2 regions of the Streptomyces sp. NPDC026062 genome follow, and region 2 is predicted to be linked to the other one. Evidence: riboswitches for the same ligand, from Rfam matches in the RefSeq annotation. Region 2 holds a riboswitch; the other holds the start of a gene.
What was found. Region 2 has a riboswitch for S-adenosylmethionine ahead of ACZ4LX_RS05015 (putative leader peptide). Riboswitches for the same ligand answer to the same signal wherever they lie in the genome.
Positions count from the first base shown of each region.

Region 1: it holds a riboswitch for S-adenosylmethionine, as region 2 does, so the genes downstream of both, ACZ4LX_RS05470 (putative leader peptide) here and ACZ4LX_RS05015 (putative leader peptide) in region 2, are expected to answer to the same signal.

Region 1 covers NZ_JBVHOQ010000004.1:185,090-188,404, forward strand. The annotation lists gene ACZ4LX_RS05465 (LLM class flavin-dependent oxidoreductase) at 18-1,247, opposite strand; gene ACZ4LX_RS05470 (putative leader peptide) at 1,321-1,437, opposite strand; SAM riboswitch class IV at 1,477-1,589, opposite strand; gene ACZ4LX_RS05475 (flavodoxin family protein) at 1,794-2,246, opposite strand; gene ACZ4LX_RS05480 (four-carbon acid sugar kinase family protein) at 2,527-3,315, shown strand, end outside.
Region 2 covers NZ_JBVHOQ010000004.1:77,628-80,942, reverse strand. The annotation lists gene ACZ4LX_RS05030 (benzoate/H(+) symporter BenE family transporter) at 1-380, opposite strand, end outside; gene ACZ4LX_RS05025 (helix-turn-helix domain-containing protein) at 561-1,151, shown strand; gene ACZ4LX_RS05020 (glutathione S-transferase family protein) at 1,162-2,034, opposite strand; gene ACZ4LX_RS05015 (putative leader peptide) at 2,223-2,273, opposite strand; SAM riboswitch class IV at 2,326-2,470, opposite strand; gene ACZ4LX_RS05010 (N-acetylmuramoyl-L-alanine amidase) at 2,723-3,313, opposite strand.

The DNA of each region.
Region 1 (3,315 bases), 110 kb from region 2:
TCGGTGTTCCCTCCGGCTCAGACAGTGGCGTAGCGGTTGGCGGGGCGGGCGAGCCCGAGCAGCCCGCGCAGGGTGTCGGCCTCGTAGGCGCTTCGGAAGGCACCGCGGCGCTGCAGTTCGGGCACGAGTCCGCGGGTGATCGCCGGGAGGTCGTGGCCGGTCACCGCGGGGCGCAGCCGGAAGCCGGAGAGCCCTGCCTCCTGCCAGTCCTGGAGCAGGTCCGCCAGTTGGGCGGGCGTGCCGGTGAACACCTTCGCGTCGCTGGTGTACGGAGTACCGGCGAGGCCGTCGAGACGGTCCCGGCGGGCTGCCGCGGCCGAGGGATCGCCGTCGAGGAACACGACGAGGTCCCCGAAGATGTGCAGGGGGTCCGCCGCCCGGCCCGCCGCGGCCTGTTCGGTGCGGATCTCGTCGATGACGGTGCGGGCCTGTCCGGCGTCGTGCGGGGTGATGAAGCCGATGTCCGTCGAGCCTGCCACCAGTTGGAAGGGCACGCGGTGGTGTGCCAGGGCGCTGACGACCGGCTGCCCCTGCGGGGGCCGCGGGGTGATCGAGGGACCCTTGACGCTGAAGTGCCGTCCTTCGAAGTCGATGTAGTGCAGCTTGTCGCGGTCGATGAAGCGCCCTGTGGCGATGTCGCGGATTTCCGCGCTGTCGTCCCAGCTGTCCCAGAGGCGGCGCACCGCCTCGATGTAGTCGGCGGCCTCCTCGAAGAGTTCGGCGGTCAGGTCGCCTACGGCCGGGGTGCCCAGGTCCTCGGCGTCGAAGCGCGGAAACGTCCGGCGGCCGAAGTGGGCCGCTTCGTACTGCCGGGCCGACACCTGGACGCGCAGACCGGCGCGGCCGGTGCTCACGTAGTCGAGGGTGGCGATCGCCTTGGAGATGTGGAACGGCTCGGTGTGCGTGGCGACCACGGTGGGGACGAGCCCGATGTGCGTGGTGAGCGGGGCCACGCGGGCGGCGACGAGTACCGCGTCCAGTCGCCCGCGCTCCTGGTCGGTACGTCCGTCGGGCTCCGTGAACCGCGAGGACTGGAGCCCGAGCGCGTCCTCGATCGTCACGAAGTCGATCAGGCCGCGTTCGGCCTCCTGGACGGTGTCGGTCCAGTACTCGGCGGTGAGCAGTTCTCCGGGCCGGGCCTCCGGCTCGCGCCATGCGGCGGGATGCCAGCCCGCGCCGTTGAGGGCGACGGCGAGGTGGAGCGGGGAGGAGGACAGGGGAGGGTGCGGCAATGACGATGCGGACACGAAAGGGTGCCTTCCTGATCGGCCGTGGGTGATCGCCGGGCCTCGTCGGGAGGTTCGGCGTCGCGGGTACGGGTCAGGAACAACAGAGCGCGCCGGCCACGCGCTGGAGGTCGATGTGCGGCCGGGAGTACAGGTGGACGCGGCGGCGCGGGGCGAGCACCCTGACGAACGTGCGGGACACCGGTGGCATGACCGTCGCCTCCGCTCTTCCGGCTCGGCGGGCCCGGGGGCCTCGCGCTTGCGGAACCCGGACGGGCCCCGCCTGGTCGTCACCCGGAGCACCCCGCCGCGTGGGAGGGTTGCCGGTCAGCGAGCCGGGGCTTGTCGCTGACACTCATGACCTGCACGGAACGCTACGCGCGCCGGCAGCGCCACGCAATGCCCCGCAGATCACGGCCATGCTCACATTGCTCCATGCGCGCACTGCCGTAGGCGTAACAACGCGACGGGCACGCTCTGTTCCCCGGGCGGAACGACGCCGACGGGAACGTCCGCGTACCGACCACGCGCACCCCGCGGGGTGCCTGCTCGTCGGGGCCGGGCGGCTCAGTCCGTCAAGCCGGCGGCAAGGGTCGCACCCAGCTCCCAGCACGCCTCGATGTCGGCCTTGACGGGTTCTCCTGTGACCCTCACGGCGTCGGCCGCACGGCGCCACCCCAGACCTGTCGTGACCGACTCGATGGCCCTGACCGCCCCGGTGACGTCGTTGCCGCCGTGCACGTAGTAGCCGAAGGGGCGGCCCCGCGTCGCGTCGAGGCAGGGGTAGTAGACCTGGTCGAAGAAGTGCTTGAGGGCACCGGACATGTAGCCGAGGTTCGCCGGGGTTCCGAGCAGAACACCGTCGGCGGCGAGCACGTCGGACGCCGTCGCGGCGAGCGCCGCGCGGCGCTCGACCCGGACGCCCTCGATCTCGTCGGTCGTCGCGCCGGAGACAACGGCTTCGAACATCGCCTGGCAGTTCGGCGAGGGCGTGTGATGCACGATCAGCAAAGTGGCCACACCCCCAGACCCTGCCGCGACCGCCGCGCGTCCGCAAGCGAAGCGCCGCGAAGCCGCGGCCCCGTGCCCCGTTCCCGTCGGTATGGCGGTTCGGGAACGATTCGGCGGCGGACATCGCACGCGATGCCGGAGCCGACCTGCCGGCCAGCCCTGCTGTCGAGCTGTCGACTTGTCAACCCGCCAACCCGCCGGGGGATGCGTGCGAATCGGTTGTCCGGCGTCCCGTCTTCACCGAGCATGGGTTCCCTCACGTACGAGCTGAACGACGACAGGGCGGGGCATGACATCCGGCAAGGAAACCCGGCAGGGCATCGGCATCCTGGCGGACGACCTCACCAGCGCCGGTGACGGAGCGGCACCCTTCCGCCGGACCGGACACGAGGCACGGATCCTGCTGTCCACCCCGGCGACCGCACCCCCGCAGGGCCCGGCCGTGACCGCTGTCGACCTGGGAAGCCGTCTGCTCGACGAGGCGTCCGCCGCATCGCGTACGAGGCAGGCCGCCCGGCTGTTCGCCGGCTCCGCGCTCCTGCTCAAGACGGTGGACTCGACACTGCGCGGACATGTCGCGGCGGAGGTACGGGCCGCGTGGGCGGGATCAAGGCGGCAGGCCGTCCTCATCGCTCCCGCCTTCCCGGCGGAGGGCAGGGTGACAAGGGGAGCCGTGCAGTACGTGCGGGGCGTACCGGTCCACCGGAGTGACTTCGCCCGCGATCCCGTGCACCCCGTGCTCCACTCGGACCTGCGGACGGTGTTCCCGGGCGCCCTGACGGCCGGTCCGGACCGGGCGGCCCAGCTGCCCGAACTGATCGCCCGGGGTGGCCTGATCGTCTGTTCCGCAGCGTCGGACAGCGATCTCGACCGCCTGGTGGCGGCGGTCCCGCGTCCGGAGGACGTGCTGTGGGTCGGTTCCCCCGGGCTGGCGACGGCCCTGGCCCGACGGTGCGCGCGCACAGACGGCCCCACTGATACCGCACCCGCGCCGGCGCGCCGGCCGCTCGTCGTCGTCGGCAGCGCAAACCCGGCGACCCGGCGGCAACTGGCCGCGCTGCGCACCCGTACGGATGTC
Region 2 (3,315 bases):
ACCGGGATCCGGCCCATCAGCCGGCCGAACCAGCCCGTCACCCCGCTCACGAGGATGAGCAGCGCCGAGAAGACGAAGGCGCCGACCGCCTGAGCCATCGGCACACCGCTCAGTCCGGTCGCGAGCAGCGCGGCTCCCGGCGTCGACCACGCGGTCACGACAGGGGCCCGGAAGCGCAGCGACAGTCCGACGCAGGTGCAGGCGAGCCCGACACCGAGCGCCAGCATCCAGGAGGAGATCTCGCGGGAGTCGGCCCCCGCCGCCTGCGCGGCCGTGAAGACCAGGGCGGCCGAGCTGGTGACGCCCACCATGACGGCGATCAGTCCGGCGGCCACGGCCGAGGGCGGCGCGATCGAGCGAATGCGGGTGATCGCGAACATGAGTGAGCCACTTCCCCTGCGATGTGCCTGACCGGGTGCTGCCCCTGGCTGGACCGATGGCCCGCGGTTGACGGGGCGTGCCCGTGAAGGTGCGTTCCGTATACGGAACGTTCTGTATGTGGAACACTAGAGAAGCGGGCCGACGCCCGTCAACCGGAGAGTGGAGCGGGTGCACGGCCGATGGGGCTGAACGAGGACGTGGGGCGCAGGCTGCGAGCGCTGCGGCGCGAGCGGGACCTGTCCCTTTCGGAGCTCTCCAGGCGCTCCCGCGTGGGCAAGGGCACGCTCTCGGCGCTGGAGAGCGGCACCAGGAATCCCACCCTGGAGACGCTGTACGCACTCACCACGGCGCTCGGTCTACCGCTCAGCGCCGTGCTGAGCGACCCGCTCCCGGCAGGGGGCTCCGGTCCGGCACTCCCCGGTGTCTCGGGAAGTGCCGTCACCGCTGTCCTTCTGGAGCGGCACGAGGACGGGCCCGCGGTCACCGATGTGTTCCGCATCAGCATCAGGGCGGGCGCCGTGCAGCAGTCGCAGGGGCATGTCCCGGGCACCCGGGAGAGCCTGATGGTGCTGGCCGGGACCGCCGTCGTCGGCCCGCCGGACGACACCAGTACCGCGGGTCCCGGTTCCTGCGCGCACTGGCGGGCCGACGCGCCCCACGTCTACGGCGCGCCCGACGGCGACGTGCAGGGCATCCTCTTCGTCCGCTATCCCCCGGCGGGGGAGCCCGCGGAGGGTGTGGACCGGGGAACCGCTCGCGCCTCGGACTGAACGCCTGGGCTCACGCCGCGTCGGACACGGCATCGTCCGCGCACGAGAACGCGGAGCGGTCGTCGGGCACGGCATCGTCCGCGCACGGGAGCGCGGAGCCGTCGTCGAGCACGATGTCGTCCGCGCGGGGGAAGGCGGGATGGCCTTCGAGGCGTCGGACGAACTCCTGGAGCCGGGGATACGCGGACAGGCAACCGGCCGGGCCCGGACGGACGAGCGCCACCCAGAGGTCCACGTCGGCGGCCGTCAGCTCCGCGCCCAACGCATAGGGCCGCAAGGAGAGACTCTGTTCCATCAGACCGAGTGCCGCCGAGCGCTCCGAGGGCGCGGCGGACGGCGTGACCTTCCGGTCCAGCAGTTCACGCAAGGCTTCGACGTCCCGGGCGAGTGCCGGCGGGTGGAGCGCGGAGGGGCGTGACTCGTCGTGCCCGGACAGCAGACCCGCGAGATCGCGCAGAATGCCGGGCGTGTGGTTGCTGACGATGCGGCCGCTCCAGCGGTCGCGCAGCGCGGGTGCCGTCAGCGGTCCGTCGTAGTGGAGCACCGTGGCCTCGTACGCACCGAGCAGCGAGGCGAAGGCCTCGGGCGTCCCGGCCGGGTGGGTCAGGAGCGTGGTGGTGACCGAGTCCCGCAGCCCGAGGAGATCGAGTGTGATGGAGATGCGCAGCGAGCGCGGACAACTCGCCGACAGGAACAGTTCGTAGCGGTGTGGTGCGGGATAGAACCCGCCGGCGAGCCCGACGCCGATCCGGCTGTGGAAGCGGGGGGACCGGACCCCCGACGAGGGGCGAAGGCCTGCGGCGCGGGATGCGGCGGCGGACGAAACGGGGCCGCAATTCGGTGACTTGCCTGTGATGGAACCGCGTGATGCTGTCTCGGGCATGACTCTCCCTGTGGGGATCCCTGGGGGAACGACGAAGCCACCGTCACCTCGTGGGCGCCGGCGGCCGGATGCGGAACGACTGCGCTTGCGTACCGGTCCGGACCTGGAGGACCCGAAGGGTCCCGAAGCGATCACACCGGAAAAAAGGGAATCCGGCGGATCGGACCGGGACAGGTCCTGCGTGTGGACTAGTAAGCGCTGGAGACACGCAACAGATCGATGTGCAAGCGCCTCGTCAAGCCGTTCCTGGGCAATTCCCACCGGTCCTGCCATCGGGGCTCGCGAGACGCGAGACCGCGCTTGCCCTGTCGGTGCGACAGGACCCGGTCGTCACCCGGGGCACCCCATCGCGGTGGAAGGGTTGCCTGCCAGCGGGCCGGGGCCGATCACCGCACGAGCGGGAGACCCCGCACGGGCAGCGCTGACAATCGTGACCGTCCACGTCAGTCTCGGTGCGCCCGGTGGTGCCGTCAAGAAGGCGGGACCGGCCGTCTCGCCTGGTGGTCACCGGCGTTGCCTTCCGATCCGGTACGGCACCCGTTTTCCGGCCGGCCCGCCCCGGCTGCCGCTCGGCCGCTCCTGATCCGCCGCCCGCCCGGGGCGACTTGGAAGCACTGGTGCGGCCATTCGGCCGGTCCACGCCCCCGGCGTACACCCGGGGCGTGGAGTCCGGCCGACCGTGCGTGGTTCAGCCGGCGCTCAGCAGGTTGACCAGACGGATGTAGCGGACCCAGTCCCAGTGGGGACCCGGGTCCGTGTGGTCCGTACCCGGGACCTGAACGTGGCCGAGGATGTGCGCCCGGTCCTTGGGGATGCCGTAGCGGTCGCACACCGAGGCCGTCAGCAGTGCGGACTTCTCGTACATGGCGTTGGTGAAGTAGGAGGGCTGGTCCACATAGCCCTCGTGCTCGATGCCGATGCTACGGGTGTTGTAGTCCCAGTTCCCCGCATGCCAGGCGATGTCCTTCTCCCGCACGCACTGGTCGATGTACCCGTCCCCGGAACGCACCAGATAGTGCGCGGACACCTGCTTCGCCGGATTCTGGAAGATCGCCACGGTGTCCGAGAACGTCTCCTGGGTGACATGGATGATCACGTACTGCACCGGATAGGCCGAAGGCCGCGTCGATACCGTGTAGTTGGACGCCGAGGCCGGTACCCAGTGGGCCGCCGGATAGTCCGTCTCGCCGGCAGTTGCCGCGGTGGCGCGGACGGAGGCGGGAAGCAGTGCCCCCGCCGCTGTCGCGGCGGCGCCCTGAAGGATCCTTCTGCGGTCCATGC